DNA from 3 places in the Cerasibacillus sp. genome. Region 2 is predicted to be linked to each of the others. Evidence: riboswitches for the same ligand, from Rfam matches in the RefSeq annotation. Region 2 holds a riboswitch; each other region holds the start of a gene.

What was found. A riboswitch is a leader RNA that binds a small molecule or an ion and turns the genes downstream of it on or off. The one in region 2 is predicted to bind S-adenosylmethionine.
Region 1: it holds a riboswitch for S-adenosylmethionine, as region 2 does, so the genes downstream of both, VIG73_RS12895 (methionine ABC transporter ATP-binding protein) here and VIG73_RS04265 (AzlC family ABC transporter permease) in region 2, are expected to answer to the same signal.
Region 3: it holds a riboswitch for S-adenosylmethionine, as region 2 does, so the genes downstream of both, metK (methionine adenosyltransferase) here and VIG73_RS04265 (AzlC family ABC transporter permease) in region 2, are expected to answer to the same signal.

The regions. Positions count from the first base shown of each region.
Region 1 covers NZ_DATBTY010000073.1:185,462-192,671, reverse strand. The annotation lists gene VIG73_RS12905 (MetQ/NlpA family ABC transporter substrate-binding protein) at 1-220, opposite strand, end outside; gene VIG73_RS12900 (methionine ABC transporter permease) at 278-979, opposite strand; gene VIG73_RS12895 (methionine ABC transporter ATP-binding protein) at 957-1,997, opposite strand; SAM riboswitch class I at 2,089-2,196, opposite strand; gene VIG73_RS12890 (thioredoxin family protein) at 2,288-2,602, opposite strand; gene VIG73_RS12885 (toprim domain-containing protein) at 2,625-2,966, opposite strand; gene gcvH (glycine cleavage system protein GcvH) at 3,167-3,550, opposite strand; gene VIG73_RS12875 (arsenate reductase family protein) at 3,664-4,014, opposite strand; gene VIG73_RS12870 (ABC transporter ATP-binding protein) at 4,307-4,957, shown strand; gene VIG73_RS12865 (ABC transporter permease) at 4,973-7,210, shown strand, end outside.
Region 2 covers NZ_DATBTY010000024.1:74,292-81,501, reverse strand. The annotation lists gene VIG73_RS04290 (ABC transporter ATP-binding protein) at 1-445, opposite strand, end outside; gene VIG73_RS04285 (ABC transporter ATP-binding protein) at 432-1,448, opposite strand; gene VIG73_RS04280 (glycine betaine uptake BCCT transporter) at 1,954-3,471, shown strand; gene VIG73_RS04275 (DUF2332 domain-containing protein) at 3,554-4,582, opposite strand; gene VIG73_RS04270 (AzlD domain-containing protein) at 4,597-4,923, opposite strand; gene VIG73_RS04265 (AzlC family ABC transporter permease) at 4,920-5,636, opposite strand; SAM riboswitch class I at 5,726-5,825, opposite strand; gene VIG73_RS04260 (GNAT family N-acetyltransferase) at 5,980-6,867, opposite strand.
Region 3 covers NZ_DATBTY010000073.1:264,972-272,181, forward strand. The annotation lists gene ytkD (RNA deprotection pyrophosphohydrolase) at 1-238, shown strand, start outside; gene VIG73_RS13290 (ABC transporter permease) at 342-1,148, opposite strand; gene VIG73_RS13295 (ABC transporter ATP-binding protein) at 1,129-1,917, opposite strand; gene VIG73_RS13300 (ABC transporter substrate-binding protein) at 1,928-2,920, opposite strand; gene pckA (phosphoenolpyruvate carboxykinase (ATP)) at 3,134-4,720, opposite strand; SAM riboswitch class I at 4,908-5,014, shown strand; gene metK (methionine adenosyltransferase) at 5,128-6,324, shown strand; gene VIG73_RS13315 (gamma carbonic anhydrase family protein) at 6,401-6,934, opposite strand; gene VIG73_RS13320 (class I SAM-dependent methyltransferase) at 6,931-7,210, opposite strand, start outside.

The DNA.
Region 1 (7,210 bases), on a different contig from region 2:
TCTCGATTTTAAGTTCTATTCCTTTTTCTTCTAAGATCGGTTTTGCTTTTTCTAAAATCGGAACATGCGGATTTGGTGATGCTCCTACTTTAAGGGTTATTGTTTCACCTGATTCACCATCTTTTGAGGCTGAACCTGTGTCATCTTTTTTATCCGCTCCACATGCAGCAAGCGCGATAGCAACAAACGCGATAATTGTAAATTGTAACCATTTCTTCATGTGTGATCTCTCCTTGTATGTTTTATTTTTTATATGAGAACTAGATGAACTAGTCTGTTAACGTTTATCAACTTTTGCGGTCATCGTGTCACCAATCCACTGTATGAGAAAAACAATTAATAAAATAATGACTGTGGCGACGAGCGTGACATCAGGACGGTTGCGTTGAAATCCATATAAAAAGGCCAAATGACCTAATCCACCAGCACCAATTACACCAGCCATCGCTGTATAGCCAACAAGTGCGACGGAAGTCACGGTAATGCCAGAAAATAAAGCAGGACGTGATTCCGGAATAAGCACTTTCCAAATGATGGTACTCGTCTTTGCTCCCATTGATTTCGCTGCTTCGATAACTCCTTTATCAATTTCACGTAAAGCAATAAGAACCATTCGAGCATAAAATGGAGCCGCTCCGATAACCAATGCAGGAAGGGCAGCATTCGCTCCCCGGATCGATCCAAAAATGAGCTTCGTAAATGGAATCAGTAAAATGATCAAAATAATAAATGGAATCGAGCGAAATATGTTCACGAAAGCTCCTGTTAGAAAATGAACAATGCGATTCGCCCATATATTATGTGGCGCTGTTAAAAATAGAAGAAGTCCAATTGCCAAGCCGAATATGAACGTAAATACCGTTGATAAAACGGTCATATAAAGCGTTTCATAAGTCGCTTCCCACATTTGCAACCAATCTACATTTGGGAAAATCTGTTCGATAAATGACGTTGTATCATTCGATGTTTGTTGACCCATTGCTTAAAACCTCTGCTTTCACATCAATTGATTGTAAATACTGTAATGCTTGATGAATTTGATTTTCTTCACCGTCAATATGCACGATTAATGTGCCATATGGTCCATCTTTCGTTTCTGTAATATTCCCGTGAACGACACTTGCTGATACTTGAAAGTTTCGAATCAGTTCAGTTAATATCGGTTCTTCTGTTTTTTGACCAACAAAAGTGAGCTGAATGAGCGAACCACTTGGGTAATTTTTGAATAGCATTTCAAGTGTCGGTAATGTATCTTTAACGCCTGTTAATTGAGAGACAAAACGTTTTGTAATAGGTTGTTGTGGATTTTGAAACACATCAAGTACTTTCCCAGATTCAACAATCTTTCCATCTTCCATCACAGCGACACGGTGACAAATCTTTTGAATGACATGCATTTCGTGCGTGATAAGAACGATTGTAATTCCTAACCTTTCATTAATATCAACAAGAAGATCTAAAATAGAATCAGTCGTTTCCGGGTCGAGTGCACTTGTTGCCTCGTCACCAAGTAAGACATCAGGTTTATTTGCTAAAGCTCTAGCAATGCCAACCCGTTGCTTCTGTCCACCTGAGAGCTGGCTCGGGTATGCTTTTTCTCTTCCTTGTAAACCGACAAGTTCAATAAGATGCTGAACTCTTTGTTTTCTTTCCTCTTTTGACACACCAGCAATTTCTAACGGAAATTCAATATTCTCTTCAACTGTTCGCGACCATAGTAAATTAAAATGTTGGAAAATCATACTGACCTTTTGTCGTGCCAGGCGTAAACTTTCACCTTTCATATGGGAAAATCGTTTACCATTGATGAAAACTTCACCACTTGTCGGTTGTTCTAATCCATTTAACAGGCGAATAAACGTACTCTTTCCAGCGCCACTATATCCAATCACACCGAAGATTTCGCCTTTTTCTATATCTAATGTCAAATCATCAACCGCAACAATTTTCTTATCATCAACGGTAAACTCTTTACGGAGCTCTTTTATTGAAATCACTAAAATCCATCCTCCAATCACATGTTGTCATATAAACAAAAACGCCTTCCTGCTCTAGAGAACAGAAAGACGATTATCATTCATCTTCGTTCTCTCATCTTCCAAAGCATGGCTTTGCAGGAATTAGCACCGTTTTAGGAAAGTCCTAAAGGTTGCCGCGGTTTCAATGGGCCTGTCCCTCTACCGCTCTTGATAAGAGATTTCGCTTTTATTCTTTTTCCTAATAAATGTTATCATACGCATTCTAATGCAAAATGTCAACTATTATCATTATAAAAGCATTTATAAATTTAATCTTGTTGAAACAGTTCTGGTTTATATTTATATAAATATTGATAAATGTTTCCTACTGAACGGAATGCATAAATCTTTTCTTTTATTTCATTATCTTTTTTGATGAATAAACATGGGACACTTTCGATTTTATTGTCCTGCATAAATTCCGGATGAAGGGACGCATTCATCTCATAGAAAATATCTTGTTTGTGAATGGATTCAATTTGTTCGAGCATTTGGCGTGCGACGTGACATGTCCCGCAAAAAGGACTGTATATATAAAGTAAAATATTCTCTTCTTTCAATTCATTGTCTGTTATTTTTATCATTCGATCACCCTAATTTCCAAGCTTACAGAAAAATAGGGTTTACTTCAATGTTTTTACTCACTAAGGCATGAGCTATTTCATGTAACGGTGTTGTTGCTACTTCTTTATAGTCTGGATGGATATAGATATGTTCAGCATGCGGTAGTTCGCGTTTCAGTTGTTTACGTAATTTCCATCCTGCTTTATCTTCATCAGCCATAATATAGACATCACGATCGTCCAGTTGGTATGTTTCTAATAATTCATCAAAACGTTCAATTCCAAGTGTGCCGTTTGTACAAATGATTGTTACATCTTCCGTAATGACTTTTTTAATTTGCTGTTTATCGGTTAATCCTTCAACAATAATCACTTTAGGAAGCATGCTAAGCACCTCACCATGTATCATCATTCAAAAATATAAAAAAGATTTGGTTCAGACGGAGTATTTACTCCACCCTCTACTTGAACCTTAGTCGCAACTCCCGCCTATAGAGGCGCGAGTCCTAGTATCACCGTGAAGACGAAAAGAAGGTTGTATCGTTCACAAAAACGACCAACCTCCTTGAAAAACGTCATGTTAAATTAGTCTTCTTCTACCATTGCTTGGTATGCATCAGCAGACATAAGCTCATCCAATTCAGCTTCATTAGATGGCTCAACAACAATCATCCATGCTTTTTCATATGGTGATTCGTTAACAAACTCAGGGCTATCTTCTAGCTCTTCGTTTACTGCAACAACTTTACCACTTACTGGAGCATAAAGTTCGGATACCGTTTTAACAGATTCAACACTTCCGAAAGGCTCGTCTGCTTCAACTTCTTCTCCAACTTCAGGTAACTCAACGAATACGATGTCGCCTAATTCATCTTGTGCGAAATCAGTAATTCCTATACGTACTTTGCCGTCTTCCTTTTTAACCCATTCATGTTCTTCAGAGTATAATAATTCCTTTGGTAAATTCATTCCAATTCCCTCCATTCAATCATTGCAACTTCCAACTTAAATATACAAGTTTACAGAAAAATATGCTAGTAAATCATTGCTTATTTTTATTTTATCATAAGATGCCTAGAACATTAACTCCAAGTTTCTTCAAATGCCTCTTCTTTAAAGCCGACAGTGACACGTTCACCATCTGTCGCGATAGGTCTTTTAATGAGCATACCTTCTTGTGCTAATTGTTCGGCCATCTCTTCTTTCGTCATATCCTTAATTTTATCCTTCATATTAAGTTCGCGATATTTTTTCCCACTCGTATTAAAGAATCGACGTGGCGGCAGACCGCTTTTATCCATATAATCTAATATTTCTTCTTTTGTCGGTGGATTTTCTACAATATGTATATACTCATATTTGATTCCTTGCTCATCAAGCCACTTCACAGCTTTTTTGCATGTACCACAATTCGGATAACAATATAGCTTCATGAATAGCCCTCCTTCTACTTCATTACTTATCTTTATCTTAGCATGTTCTGGGGTGGGATTGAAGTATGTTGGTGTTAGGATTGTTAATTGTCTGTATGTAGTTGTTTTACGTTGAAATGGATAATAGAAGAAAAATCTTGAAATAAGTAATATATAGAATTTACGTTACTACCCCTGCTCCTTCAGATTATTGATAGATATTCAAAGTAATGGTAAAATTAAAAAATGAATATTTTTGATAATTGTTATGAATCCCTTAATTCAAATTTTGAAATTTCAGGAGTGTCATCATATGATTTCAGCCATCGAAATATCCAAAACGTATCACAATTCTAGAACAGCAGCACTAAAAAATACAAATATCGTTATTGATGATGGTTCAATTAACGTTATTATGGGTAAAAGTGGGTCTGGAAAATCAACACTGTTAAATATATTAAGTGGGTTAATTAAACCAAGTACTGGTACTGTTTATATGATGAATAAAGATTATTATAGGTTATCAGAAAAAGAAAAAGCACAGTTCCGCGGTAAATATTTTGGTTATGTATTCCAATCCTTTCAACTCATTTATGAATTGACGGTGTATGATAATATCATCATGCCACTACATATTACAAATCAAAAAGTAAATGAACAAGCCGTTTACCAACTACTAAAAGATTTAGAGATTCATCATTATATGCGTTCTTTTCCTAGTGAATTATCTGGTGGGCAACAACAAAGAGTGGCCATTGCAAGGGCAATGATCCACAATCCAAAAGTCATTTTTGCGGATGAACCTACAGGTAATTTGGACTCTGAGAATTCATTAAGGGTAATTGAATTATTAACTCGTCTCTGTAAAAAAAATCAAACGACATTACTCGTTGTCACACATGATAAACATTTAATTAAAAATCCGGATCATCTATTTATACTTAAGGATGGAAAACTCGTATAGAATGAAGGGTAAACAATGAAATCGGTAAAACTATTATCTTACGCATGGAAATTATTATGGAATAACAAAAAAATTTTCTGGTCAGTTGTTAGCGCTCTAACATTTATACTCGTATTTATAACGATTGCCATTGGGATATTGCATCACTATGTGGATCAAGCAAAATTAACCGCTTATCAAACATATGGTGACCACACTTTAATTGTAAATTCCGATGAACCCATGACTGGAGAAAATGCACTAAGGGAAACTGGACATTTCCGCATTTCTGGCAATATATATACATCAGGTCTCTTAAACAATGATCAAGATTTGGATTTCACAATCGGGTGGATGGACGAGCACGCTTTGACTCAAATGAATCTCCTCCGTGGAAGAATGCCAGAATCAGATTATGAAGTCCTAGTTGAAGAATTTACTATTGGACACCTTGCTAGGGGGTCCAAGCAAACTGACATCAAGCTTCCTTTCACATTCAATATAGAGAGAGAGGAGTTTACTGTCGTTGGGATTGTTAAAAACTATTCCGGTATTTGGTCTAGTTCAACGATAATTGAAAAAGGGAAAAATACATATCCAAATATCATTTTGACTCGTGATTTTACACAACTCTTTCCAGATATTCAACAACATATGATATTAATCAAAGACAGAACAGAGTCACTTACTCTCGATTTTGATACAATTGATACTTTTTTTAAACATAATGATTTGCAGGAATTGGATTATGACGCAATTGTCATTAATACAAATTTATATGATGATCATTTAAAGCAAGTCAATCAGGTTTATGTCTTAACAACACTATTTTTGTCAGTAATCACAATAACTGCTTTGATTGTCTTCACATACATTTTTTCATTCTATTATTCAATACGATTTCGCAGTCATTTTAATCTTTTTTCAAATTTAGGTTTTACACCATGGCATATCTATAAATTGGCTTTCTTTCAAGGTTTAATTATTGTATCCATAAGTGCCTTTTTCATGTTTCTTATCCATATCATGTCTGTCTATATCTTTAATATTTTGCCTAAATTAAATATGCTTTTACTTATGACAATCACCCTAATAGCGATTTTATTAATGGGATGTTTAATACTAATTGTTTGTCATCGTACATATTCAACTTCAAGGGATAACATTCGACATTTACCTGTGTTTATAGAACAGTGGATAAAGAATTGGCATGTGAAATGGAAATTATTTTATTTAAATCTATTCCATTCGTTGAAATCATTTTTCTTAATCATCGGGCTGTTGACAAGTTTACTCGTGTTAATATTTTTAAGTGAGCTTATAGCAAATGAAACATTATATGAAACGGATGAAAAAGTGGCCGATTATATTTTTAGCTCCAAAAGGTCAGATGCATTTGTGCATTTACAGCAATTTGAAATCTTTTTCACACCAGAATATATTCCTATCCATTTAGTAGATGAAATAGAAAATGAAGCAGTAGCCTTCATGGATAAAGAACCGAAAACACTTGGAACGAGCTTGTTGTTAAAAGACGATTCATTAAACGCACCAATCATTAATCGTTTTCACGAAGATGTGGAAGATTCGGGTGTTGTTTTTACTGAACATGATCTATTAGAGTTAGACATGCCGCTCGACTATGTTCCTTTATCTAATATTCATTATGTCGTTTTAAATGATAACAATTGGTCACTTTTTAATTCTCAACTCAAATTTAGTGATCGCACATATCATAAATTGCAAGATTCTCTATCTATGATACTTATCATTCCAGATGAAACGATTCAGTTCGATCAACCTGATACATTATCCATTGGGAGAATTGAAAATCTCAATAATGAATTAGAGTATAAGCAGTGGGATTTACAAGTTTTAGAATCCGTAAAGAAAACGATCGTTCACCCAATAACAAAAGAAGCATTTTCTAACATAATCATTATGATTCATGAGAACACCATGCAAAAATATGATATCTTCCCTGGTTATGGAAACCTGGAAATTTACCGAGATGCGCAAGCTAATATAAATGAAATTAATCAACTAGAAAATAAGTTGGCAACTTTAGCAGCTATGTATCCAGATAACTTATACTACATTGAAGAGGCATTTATTGAAAAAAGCAAAGACCAAGCTAGATTTATAAGCCGACTTGGCATTCTGTTATTTAGCATATTGGGTTTATTTGTGGGAACGATTATATTTATAATCTTTTTAATGAAGTTTTATCAACGTGAAAGAGAGCTTCTTATTTATAAATCTCTAGGAGCGACC
Region 2 (7,210 bases):
ATTTAACAATACTCTCCGGACTTAATCCGACTAACTCTAATAATTCTTCAACCCGTTTCTTTTCCTCTGAACGCGACATTTTTTCAAAGTTTCGTAACGGTTCAGCAACAATATCGAGCACCCGCTTTTTCGGATTCAGTGATGAGTAAGGATCCTGGAATATCATCTGGACATCGCGGTGAAAACTCGCTCGACTTCTCCTTAGATTCGTTACATCTTTTCCTTCAAAGGAAACTTTTCCAGACGTAATTTTATTTAAGCCAATAATCGCTCGCCCTGTTGTTGTCTTTCCAGAACCCGATTCACCAACGAGTCCATAAGTCGTTCCCTTTTCAATTTCCAAAGAAACACCGTCAACCGCTTTCACATGATCAACCGTACGGCCAAAAATACCACCTTTGATTGGAAAATGCACCTTTAAGTCTTCTACTTTAAGAATTGGCATGTACCTGGTCCTCCTTCACTTCATTTGGAAAATGAAACTGTTTATAACATGTACAACGAACGAAGTGTCCAGGTGTCACTTCATGCAACTCAGGGTTTTCTTCGTGTGCAGATTCATCAATCCACGGAATCCGCTCTTTAAAGCGGCAGCCTTCTCGTGGCAAATTCTGTAATGCTGGGACAATACCTTGAATGACATGGAGCTTTTCCTGACCTTTTTCTGCATTCGGTATCGAATTCAGTAAAGACCTCGTATAAGGATGGAGTGGACTCTCAAATAGTCGGTTTACGTCAACTATTTCGACAATTTGGCCTGCGTACATCACTGCCACCCGGTCAGCCATTTCGGCTACAACACCTAAATCATGTGTAATTAAAACAATACCGGCACTCATCGTTTCTTTTAATTCCCTAATTAAATCTAAAATTTGTGATTGAATCGTTGCATCGAGCGCAGTTGTCGGCTCATCAGCAATTAAAACCTCTGGGTCATTCGCAATTGCAATTGCAATGACGACACGCTGGCGCATTCCACCAGATAATTCATGCGGATATTGCGTATAAACATGTTCTGGACGCGGTATACCTACCTTCTCGATTAACTCAATAACTTTCGCTTTTCTTTCTTCACTCGATAATTTACGATTATGTAAAAATAAAGCTTCACTAATTTGGGCACCCACTGTCATCAATGGATTCAGTGCCGTTAATGGATCTTGGAAAATCATACCTAAGTTTTTTCCACGAAGCTTACTCCATGTGCTCTCACTAACATCAACTAGATTATGATCACGGTATAAAATCTCACCTTCAATTTTTGCACGATTATGCAGCCCCATAATCGAAAAAGCGAGAGCGCTTTTTCCACAGCCTGACTCTCCCACAATGGCTAACACTTCGTTCTTATTTAAGGATAGCGAAACACCGTCAACAGCGGCATAGTAATCGTCACCGATGCGAAACGATGTTTTTAAATTATTAATGTCAATTAATCTCTCTGCCAATATAATCCCCCCATCTCCTCTGTTGTCTTAAGTTCATTTTGTTACCCATTCTCCAATTTCTTTTCCTTAGCCACTATAAATGATTTTTTCTTCTTAATAAACAGTAATTTGATAAGTATGTTTGATTATTATTATTCAAAAAACTGATTGTTTAGATTATATAATATAGAATAACTAATTTCAAGCTAATTCGAAAATTTACTATGTGGAGATTGTTAGGTCTCTTTAATTCGCTATTAAAATAATATTAAAAGCCACTTCGTTATGAACTCACTATTAAAATACCAGATATTGAAAGCGTTTACAATAGTATTTTTTAAAAGGTTGGAAATATATCATTCGAGGGAAAATTAAGTGTTTAATTTCTCATCAATTTCTTAGTTCTATCAATTGAACTAAATTACCATCATTGTTAGTATGTAAAAGGTAAGGGAAAAAGGCATTTTAAAAAGCGAATGGAAAATAGCCTTTTCATGTCTCCCTTAACGAAATAAAGGAGAATTTGATGAAGAAAATTTCAAATGTTTTTTGGATATCTGCAAGTATTCTACTCGTTGCAGTAATCCTTGGAGTTGTGGCACCGAATCACTTTGAGAATATAACTGAAAATGTACAAGCATTTATAACCTCAACTTTCGGTTGGTATTATTTAATAATTGTTTCAGTCATCGTTTTATTTTGTATCATCTTAATTTTTAGCCCCGTAGGTTCTGTCCGCCTAGGAAAGGAAGGCCAAAAACCTGAATACTCAAGAACGACTTGGTTTGCCATGTTGTTTAGTGCTGGCATGGGAATTGGTTTAGTCTTCTGGGGAGCTGCTGAACCCCTTTATCATTATGCTAGTCAACCTCCGCTTTCAGAAGCAGGTACAGATCCTGCCTTAAAAGAATCCATGCGCTTTTCCTTTTTCCACTGGGGTATACATGCTTGGGCAATCTATGCACTTGTTGGACTGTCCCTCGCCTATTTTAATTTCCGTAAAAACCAACCCGGTCTCATTAGTGCAACATTGAGCCCAATACTAGGGAAGAATAATAAAGTCGCAAACGTTATTGATATTATTGCTGTGACAACGACTGTTATTGGAGTGGCAACAACACTAGGATTTGGTGCGGCACAAATAAATGGTGGCCTATCATTCTTAGCTGGTATTCCGAATAACTTTACGATGCAACTCGTTATTATCGCAATCGTGACTTGTTTATTTATCCTATCTGCCTGGTCTGGTTTAGGGAAAGGAATTAAGTATTTAAGTAATATTAATATGATTCTAGCCTTTATTCTACTATTGTTAGTGTTCTTAATAGGACCAACGTTGTTTATACTAAATTTCTTTACAGATACATTAGGTGCTTACATACAAAATATTATTCAAATGAGTTTTCGAATTGCACCATTACAGGCGGATCAACGCGAATGGATTAATGGATGGACCATCTTTTATTGGGCTTGGTGGATTTCATGGACACCATTTGTCGGTGTCTTTATTGCTCGCGTCTCAAAAGGGCGAACGATACGCGAATTTTTAGTCGGTGTTTTATTATTGCCTACCATTGTAAGTTTTATTTGGTTTACAGCTTTCGGAAGTACAGCCATCTCAGTACAGCAAACGGGTCTAACGGACTTAACCCAATTTGCCACTGAAGAAGTGTTATTTGCTGTTTTTGAGCACTTACCGTTCTCCACCATCCTATCAATTGTTGCGGTACTATTAATCGGGACATTCTTTATAACGTCTGCCGATTCAGCAACATTTGTTTTAGGTATGCAAACAACTTATGGTTCACTAACACCACCAAACTATGTCAAAATCACTTGGGGTATCATTCTTGCCTCTATGGCAGCGATTTTATTGTACAGTGGTGGACTACAAGCCTTGCAAAACGCCTTAATTATTGCCGCCCTACCTTTTTCAGTCATCATGATTTTAATGATGGTTTCCTTATCTAAATCACTCGCTAAGGAAAAACGAAAAATTGAAAAGGTAAGATATAGTCATCAACCGAAAAAGGTAAAAACATAAGAAAAGAGCATCAACATCCCAATTTTTCCGATTGGATGTTGATGCTTCATTTTTATTCCGTAATTATATAACTATCAAAGTTCTAATCTAACTCCCAACTAAACCAACTACCATGGCCGTCCGTTTCTCCAATTGTTTTATGATACTCCATTCCTTTAAGTATATAATCGAGATGAAGCTTCGTATCCCACATATTATTATACAGATGAAATATGTCTCTTCTTTTCCCAATATGTTTAATTTTTTCGATCAGTTTTAGTTTCTGATCATTTGGAATCTGATTAGCGACATGGGTATGAAATATACATATCGCAGTGTCTTTCGGCATTTCCATAGCAATCGCTTCTAACAATGCTATACCATCACCCTCTATCAGTTTGACGGGATTTTCTATAAATGTCTTTGCTGCCTGTTCAAATAATTGACGTCTTTCCTGGTGCTCCGGCCAAATAAGCGCTTTTAGCCATAAATAATCTTCCGGATGATCCAAGCGACTCACATGCAGATCGAGCCCAACTTTCGTTTTAACCGGTGGACTTTCTTCTAATAAATGCGGCATATTTTCCCCTTTAATCGTTGATGTAATATGTACATCTGACGATTGATTCCCATACACTTGAGGATTCCCATATGAATAACTGTACTGATCCCATAGAAGTTGAAGACCTGCACTCGTCCCAATTTCTATTAAGGATAATGGCCTTTTTACAATGTTATAGATGTAACAAAAACTTGGATACAGATAACCAGAACGCCTCACCTCATTCGTCTGAACCAGTTTAGTGGATAAAATCGAAATCATTTCATCTCGATAAGTTCGACAAAAGTCCTTGAAAGGAAGAAAAGATTCTTCTTTTGCTTTAGGCTCCTGTACAATACTCACATAATATTCCTTTAATGAATGGTTACTCCCTTTTAGCAATAAATAATGGACAGCACCGAATAGTAAATTAGGGATTGGTTGCCCTTTTCTCGCATGCATACATAATTCAAGGATGTCATCATCTTTTGCTATTTTTCTAGACAAAAAATCATACAACGGGCTTGACCCTTTACATTCATTTGCGGCAAATTTTTTAAACCACTTAGATATAGAAGATTTACCCAATATAAACACCCCTTATTTTAAAAAATGAAACGAATCACTGCCATACTCACAACACCTAATGCCACTGTTAAAAATAAACTTTTTGTCCAAACGGCTATCAGAACGGTTGGAATAAAAGCAAATACATACGGAAGATTAAATGTAACTGCCCTACTATCCCCTTGTTCAAACAGATTTGTAAATACAAGCGCACTTAATATACATACTGGCACAAACGTTAACCATTTTAAGATTACTTTAGGTAATTGAATATTTTTTACAAAAAGAAACGGAATAATGCGCGGTAGCCATGTCACAAGGCCACTGCCAATAATAATCCAAAACAAATAGGAATTAATTGTCATTTATCCATCCACACTCCTAACGTCGCGACAAATAGAGTTGCTATGAGAACGGTTATATGCGTTGAAAAAAAATTTAATAGAATATAAACCGTTATGAACATGATAATGATGAGTTTTAAGTACATATTTAACTTTGATTTATTTGTTTCAGATAACTGTAAAACGAGTAAGGCGATAAACATCGCGACCAGCGCAAAGTCTAACCCCCATTTCTCCACATCGGTAATCCAATGTCCAAAATAACCGCCCGCTACACAAGCGATGATCCATGACACATATGCGGTAACATTTAAACCATCTAGCCATCTACCATAAATTTTTTTACTTTTCATCGCTTCGGTAACAGCAACACCAAACGTTTCGTCAGTCAACAATGTACCGAACCCAATATTTCGTAATGTCGAATATCTCGTGACATAAGGAGCAATTGATAAGCTCATTAAAAAGTGGCGCAGATTGACAACAAAAACAGTAAAAACAATAGATAATGCTGGCGTGTTTGTCACTAATAAAGCGCATAAAATAAATTGTGCTGCACCAGCATAAATAAAGATAGCAACTAACGCTACTTCTAGTAAACTAAGTCCTGTTACTGTGCCAACGACACCGAAAGCAAAACCAATACTTAAATAGCCGAGTAAAGTCGGAATACAGTCTTTTACTCCTTGGATAAAAGCGTTTTTACTTTGATAGCTAACTGCTTCTTGTTGCATGTAAATCCCCCTATTTTTCTCTTTTATAGATAAAAAACCTCTTCTCATTATAAGAAGAGGTAGACGAATGCCTGTCTTGTTGCTTGCTCTTCTTATCTTCTACGATTAACGTATCTGGAATTGGCACATCGCTTAAACGCTGTTGCCGAGGTTTCTCTGGGCCAGTCCCTCCACCTCTCTTGATAAGAACGGATTAGAATATTCTTTTTATTTTATCCTTAAAATTAAGGATAGTCAAATTAGTCTATAATTTGGAGTCTGTCTAGTATTTACGGGAGCTTCTCCCATCTGTTTGCTTCCCAATCAATACTTTAATTATAACCCCACAAACATTTAACTCATACTATAATTTGTAATGTATATATGAACTTGCTAAAAAAAACCCTAGTGATTCATACAGATTCAGCGCGCGTTGGTTATTTTCATCGACACAAAGCTGAATGTGAGAAAACTCATCTTGTTCAGTCTCTTTTACAATCGATGCAAATAGTAACTTTGACAAACCTTGCCCTTGAAATGCCCCATCAATTGCAATATATTCTAGAGAAACATGTTTATCGGTTGTAGACTTTTCAAGATAGGCATAACCAGCTAATTGATGATTCTTAATCAGTAGATATAAGTTATTTTCTCGATTTATTCGCTCTAATATATCATCAATAGAATAATACGTACCCGGAAAATAACGGTGATGAAGATTGACTAAAGCCGTATAATAATTTTGAGACAATGTCTCTACTTTTATCACTTGAACATTATTTGGTAATCGTATATTTGAAAAAGAGCGGTTACTTATTTTGAATTCTAAGTTATCATGCTGCCTAATCCGATCCGCCTTTACATAATCCTCCAAAAAGTTTATCGCTAGCTGGTTATGTGCTCCAATGAAAAAATTGTAATTTAATTTTAAAGGGTGGAGATGTTCCATCGCATACACCCATAGGTTATATACTTTATCAAGGCCTATATGTTTATCTAAAAAAGGTCCCCAAACCTCAACATATTTATCGCGAGTGCTAATATCAAAAGCAAAACATGTAAAAACATCATCTTCTTCATACGTATAAATCGATTCTTCTAATGGTAAATCCGAAAAATCATATAATAACGTTTCTCTAACCTCTTCATACCCATCGCCAACAAAGCCAACTTGATAAGATTCAGAGTTATTACAACCAACAATTAGATTAATCACATTTTGTAACTGGCTACGATCGTAAGGTTTATACATTTGACTCCTCCATTAATTGCGATTCCATAAATTTCATGTTATTTATCAAAATCATATTCGTTAATTCAATACCGATCATGATGTAGACAAGCATCTTACTATAAATATTTATAGAGTATCTCTGCAAACGATGTCTAGTAAAAATTATACAGTAAACAGGCAATAAAACAATAATTGCATTTAGGTTAACTCTTCTTTATATTTATTTTATAACTCAAATAAGGTATACTGTAGATAAAAATTCATAATATAATAAAAGACCGCTCCATGCGGGAACATGGAACGGCCTAGCGTGTCATAGCCCTTCAAGGGGGCGACTCGCTATCAAGTGTTAAATAACCAC
Region 3 (7,210 bases), on a different contig from region 2:
AACGATTGATTATATCGGACAATATCATGTCAATGGGAAAGCAAGTACCGTAATAAAAAATGTGTATTTTGCAGAAATCAAAAAACTTGAGGAACAACCTACATACTTCGAAACATATGGACCTATATTATTAGAGGAATTACCCGAAAATATAAAAGAGGAGAAGAAATATAGTTTTATTATGAAAGACGATGTCTTAACATATTGTATGAAAAAAATAATAGAAACAACAACATGATTCGAGTCACTCTTTATCCTCAAGGAGTTGAATGGAACAGGCGGAGATGAGCTTTATTTTTCTCCGCCTGTTCCTATAGTAAGATATTCTTTATAAAGTAAAATTAATCATTTTTAATTAACTTTTTCTCTAGCTTTTCAACGATTTTATACATCACAGCGGCAAAGATGGCAATTAATATGAGGCTTGCCATAACAAGTGTAAAATCAAATACTTGAAATCCATACACGATTAAATACCCTAACCCTTCCTTAGATACAAGAAACTCTCCAACGATGACCCCCACCCAAGCTAAACCAACATTAACTTTTAATGTCGAAATCATAACAGGTAATGTAGCGGGAAAGATGGCTTCCTTAAAACAAATCCATCGTGTTGCTCTAAAGCTTTGTAACACTTTTAAATAATTAGGGTCCACTTCTTTAAAACCAGTATAAATGACAATCGTTGTGATAATAACAGAGACGATTGCCCCCATTGCAATGATAGATGTATATCCAGGTCCAAGAGCTACGATAATTATGGGTCCAAGCGCTACTTTAGGCATGGCATTTAAGATAACGAGATAAGGGTCAAGTATGTTTGCAAGGCGCGGAAGTAGCCAGAGACATGCAGCAATGAGAATACCGATAATGGTTCCGAGAATAAAGCCGAGAATCGTTTCAAACAAAGTCACTTGTGCGTGGACAACCATCGAACCATCTTTAAATTTCTCGATTAATAGTGTGACTATATGAGAAGGGGAGCTGAACAGTAATGGATCGATCCAATAGAAACGACTTGATATTTCCCACAATGCAAAAAAACTAATAAATATAATAAGCTGCCAAATGATAGTCCATTTTCGTTCTCGTGATAAATTCTTTTGATATGTCTTAAATAGTTTTAAATCACGTGCCTCCTCTTCCATTTTCATCACTCCCTCTGTTCAAAACTTCCCATATTTGATCAAAAAGTTGTTGGTAACTCGGTTGTCTCCTTACCAAAAATGGCATTTTTTCTCGTAAAACATCGGGTACATCGACTATTGTAGAAATTCGGCCTGGATTGGTATCCATTAAAATAATTCGATCGCTTAATGAAATGGCTTCACCAATATCATGAGTAACGAGTATCGCTGTTTTACGATACTGTTTTAATAATCGATAGACGAGATTTTCTAACTTTAATTTTGTTTGATAATCTAATGCTGAGAAAGGTTCATCGAGAAGTAAAATTTCCGGATTGGTCATTAATGTTCGAACAAGAGCAACACGCTGGCGCATGCCACCTGATAACTCATTTGGATAAGTGTCTTCAAGCTGAGGTAGGCCGACTTCATCGAGTAGTTTTAAAGCCTTATTTTTTGTGTCTTCTGACAGCATCTTACGCACTTTTAATCCAATCAAGACGTTGTCAATAATTGTTTTCCAAGGAAATAAATAATCTTGTTGGAGCATATAGCCTAATGCATGTTCTGATTGCTGAAGTGGTTTATTGTTCAAAAGCACTTTTCCTTTCGTTTGCTTTAGGATGCCGGCAATAATTGACAGAAGTGTTGATTTACCACAACCACTTGATCCTAAAATCGAAACAAACTCACCACGATTAATCGAAAGAGAAATATCATCCAATGCTTTTGTGTATGTCTTGGTTGTAAAATAAAGGTGTGAGACATGTTCTAATTTTAAAAATGCCATGCCATCCCTCCTACTCTTTCATCACTTCTTCGGCAATGTCTGTATTGACGAGTGCGTCATAGGGTGCATCATCTGGTAGTTCACTAGCAGCATCCATGATGGCTATTAAATTTTCCCATGTATCTTCTGCTAAAATAGGGTCTGTTGCAAATGAATTTTGGTTTTTATACCGTTCAATAGAAGTCGTTAAGATTTGTAAATCAACATCTTCAAAGTAGGGTTTAATGATATCAGCAATTTCTTCTGCTTCATGTGATTCAACCCATTTTTGTGCACGATATATCGCACGCGTGAATTGTTTAATGATTTCAGGATGTTCGTTTAAATAGCTTTGTTTCGCCATATAAACGGTATAAGGAACTTTTCCAGATTCTTCACCAAACGAGGCAATGACATGCCCTTTGCCTTCTTTTTCAAATACGCTTGCCGTTGGTTCAAAGAGCTGTACATACTCAGAATCTCCAGATACAAATGCACTTGGAATGTTTCCAAAATCAATGTTTTGTAATAATGTCAAATCATTATGAGGATCAATCTCATGCTTTTTTAAAACAAATTCACCGACCATTTGTGGCATGCCGCCTTTACGTTGACCTAAAAATGATTCACCTTTCAGATCTTCCCATGAAAAATGAGGTTTCGGACTTTTTGCGACTAAAAAGGTGCCATCTGTTTGCGTTAACTGAGCGAAGTTAACAGCATGGTCTTTTGGGTTTTGTGCGTATACATAAATAGATGTTTCCGAACCGACAAGAGCAATATCGGCCCCACCCGAAAGAAGCGTTGTCATTGTTTTATCGCCACCCCATGTCGTTTGTAATTGAATATCTAGTCCTTCATCTGAAAAAAATCCTTTTTCGATTGCCACATATTGTGGAGCATAAAAGAGTGAACGGGTGACTTCTGCGAGGTTAAGCTTCGTAAGCGCTTGATCATTTGATTGGCACGAAGAAAGTACAGTTAAAAAGAAAAGTGGCACAGCTATCATAAAAAAATGTCTCATTTTTATTATCCTTTCTAACAAGATATGTCACAAAACAGTTTATGCATGGAAAAAAGATGTGTGAACGCCTAGAAAGATATTTTTTGACAAAGGGATTGTTGATAAGTCATTACACAAATAAAAAAGAGCTCCCCAAAAGCCAAAAAGACTTTTTGGGCAGCTCTTTTCATATTTCATATTATAGTAAAATCCTCTTGGGATGAGGAAGCATAATTAATTAGGGCGATATATTGGACCAGCTTCTACAATATCATCACTTACATGGGCGAATTTTTGGAAGTTCTCATGGAATTTAACGGCTAGTTCTTTTGCAGTTTGATCATAAGCATCCTTATCTTCCCATGTGTTACGCGGGATGAGTACTTCGTCTGGAACGTTCATGATTGTTGTTGGAATGTCTAAGCCGAAAATGTCATCTTTAACTGTATCGACATCGTTCAGTTCACCTTTTAATGCAGCGTGAACCATTGCACGTGTATAGCTAAGATTCATTCGTTTTCCAACACCATATTTTCCACCAGTCCATCCTGTATTAACAAGGAATACTTTTGCTTGATGTTTATCAATTTTATCTCCAAGCATTTTTGCATATGTTACTGGAGCTAGTGGTAAGAATGGCTCTCCAAAGCAAGCTGAAAATGTTGCTTCTGGTTCAGTAATTCCTCTTTCAGTACCAGCTAATTTACTTGTGTAACCACTTAAGAAGTGATACATGGCTTGTTCTTTTGTTAAGCGACTGATTGGCGGTAGAACACCTGAAGCGTCAGCTGTTAAGAAAATAATTGTTTTTGGGTGACCTGCCATACTTGGTTTAGCAATGTTTTCTATATGTTCAATCGGGTATGCGACTCGCGTATTTTCGGTAAATGTAGTATCATCATAATCAGGTTCACGTGTTTCTTTATCAACTACGACGTTTTCTAACACAGATCCATAACGAATGGCATTATAGATCTCTGGCTCTTTTTCTTCGGATAGGTTGATACATTTTGCGTAGCAACCACCTTCGATATTGAAAACACCGTCTGGACTCCAACCGTGTTCATCATCACCGATTAATTGACGGTCTTTGTCAGCAGAAAGGGTTGTTTTTCCAGTCCCAGATAAACCGAAAAATAGAGCAACATCACCATCTTTACCGACATTTGCTGAACAGTGCATTGATAGAACGTCTTTCTGTGGGAGTAAGAAGTTCATCACTGAAAAAATGGACTTTTTAATTTCACCAGCATATTCAGTTCCACCGATTAACACAATACGATGTTTAAATGAAACCAATACAAATGCTTCTGAGTGAGTGCCGTCTACTTCAGGGTCTGCTTTAAATGATGGTGCAGAAATAACGGTGAACTCAGGTTCATGTGTTTTTAATTCCTCTGTTGTTGGACGAATAAATAGTTGTTTAGCAAAAAGATTTTGCCATGCGTACTCATTATATACTTTAATAGGTAATTGATATGATTTATCAGCACCTGCAAATCCATTGAGTGCAAATACTTCATCTTGTTTTTCTAAATAGTTAACGACTTTTTCCAATAGATTTAGAAATGTTGTTTCTTCAATTGGTTTGTTAACTTTGCCCCATTCAACAAGGTTGTCTGAAACGTCATCTTTCACGATGAATTTATCTTTTGGTGAACGCCCTGTATATTTACCAGTTGTTGCTTGAACTGCTCCAGTTGAAGTGAGAATACCTTCTTTGCGCGATACGATCTTTTCAACTAATTTTGGAGTAGAAAGATTATCCTGTAAATTAGGGAGATCTGAAAGACTTCGAATTGATTCTTGCACAATGCTCACGTTTAATTACCTGCCTTTTTATTAATTTAAGTTCATTTTTATTTAAATTATTATTCAACCTGAATAATAGTATAGCACATTTGAATCAATAGTCCATACTAATTAAAAGGATTATTTAAACTTTATATTAAATGTTAAAAAAGTTGACATAAACAAGGTGTTTCGCTACTATATTTTTGAACGGATACTCTTATTCAGAGTCGGTGGAGGGACAGGCCCTATGAAACCCAGCAACCATCACATAGTGAAAAGGTGCTAACCTGATGCAAGGGCATTGACCTTGAACAATAAGAGCGAAAGGCCACGTTATCCTTTCCTCACTATAAGGAAAGGATTTTCTTATTTATAGTGATATTTTGCGAGAATTGGAGTTCCGTACCATTTATATAAAGGGAGAATAAATCTCAATGAAGAAAAACCGTCGATTATTTACGTCAGAATCCGTAACAGAAGGCCATCCTGATAAAATTAGTGATCAAATATCAGATGCAATTTTAGATGAAATTCTGAAAAAAGATCCCAACGCAAGAGTAGCCTGTGAAACGATTGTTACGACTGGCATGGTTCTCGTTGCAGGGGAAATTACGACAGAGACATATGTCGATATTCCACAAGTTGTCAGACGTACCATTCGTGAAATTGGTTATACACGTGCTAAATATGGATTTGACGCTGACACATGTGCTGTTTTAACAGCGATTGATGAACAATCTCCTGACATTGCAAGTGGAGTTGATGAATCTTTAGAAGTTCGTGAAGGACAAGATTCAGACCGAAATTTAGATTTAATCGGAGCGGGAGACCAAGGTTTAATGTTTGGGTATGCATGTGATGAAACGGAAGAACTTATGCCTTTACCTATTTCGTTAGCTCATCAATTGGCAAAGCGTTTATCTGATGTACGTAAAGAAAAAATTGTTGATTATTTACGTCCAGATGGAAAAACCCAAGTTACGATTGAGTATGATGAAAATGACCAACCTATTCGAGTAGATACAATCGTTATATCTACTCAACATCATGAAGCAGTCACAAGAGAACAAATAGAACGTGATTTACATGAGCATGTTATTCGACCGATTGTTCCTGAACATTTACTAGATGAACAAACGAAATATTTTATCAACCCGACTGGTCGATTTGTTATTGGTGGTCCACAAGGAGATGCTGGCTTAACCGGAAGAAAAATCATTGTTGACACTTACGGTGGCTATGCGCGACACGGTGGAGGAGCATTTAGTGGAAAAGATGCAACTAAAGTAGACCGTTCAGCTTCTTATGCAGCGAGATATGTTGCTAAAAATATTGTTGCGGCTGGGCTTGCTAAATCATGTGAGGTTCAAATTGCTTATGCAATTGGTGTGGCAGAACCTGTATCTATTTCTGTTAATACATTTGGTACGGGAGAGGTCAGTGAAGAGAAACTCGTTGAAGCTGTTCGTGAAATATTTGATTTACGTCCCGCTGGCATCATCCAAATGCTTGACTTACAACGCCCGATTTTTAAAGATACAGCTGCATATGGTCATTTTGGCAGAACAGATGTCCAATTCCCTTGGGAGAAGATAGATAGGATAGAAGAACTGAAATCTTTTGTTATGTAGTATAAATATCACTGAATGATAATGAAACATATAAAAGGGCGGGTCGTGTAAAAGTGATCCGCCTTTTTTGTAAGAATCATATATTATTTTCTTTTGCTAAATTAGTGGACTCGCGATAGTACTTTCCTTTCTCTACATAAGATTCTCGAATACGTTTCATCTCCTCCAAATCTTTGTCAGTTAATTTCCGAATCACTTTAGCAGGACTTCCAAATGCCAACGTATATGGAGGAATCTTTTTACCAGGAGGAACGAGACTACCTGCACCTATAAAAGCATTCTCCCCGATTTCAGCTCCATCCAAAATAATAGATCCCATTCCGATAAGTGCATTTTTTCGAACAATACCGGAATGTAAGGTAACTTGATGCCCGATAGTGACATCATCTTCTACAATAACTGGAAGATTGGGACTCTGATGAATCATCGTTAAATCTTGGACGCTGACTCGTTTACCGATTTTCGTCGATGCGACATCACCGCGAATGACTGTTTTAAACCAAATGGTAGATTCTTCACCTATTTCAACATCACCGATAATCACTGCGTCTTTAGCAACAAAAGAACTGTCATGAATTTTTGGCTTATGATTTTTATATGAATGTATCATCTGTTTCTATCTCCTTTCTTTTGAATCGCAATAATAAATGGTGGTTTATTTTTTTGATTAATAAATCCATATTTTAGAACATGAACATCTTTTTGGTCGAGTTTCGTGACATAGTTTAGAAGCCCTTCTTTCTCTAACTCTCCGCCATCATGTCCGTGATAAACGACTAAAACGATAATACCTCCAGGTCGAATGAATTGTAATAGTGATTGTATGGCTGCTATTGTCGATTCTTTTTTTGTTATGATTTGTTTATTACTTCGGGGGAGGTACCCA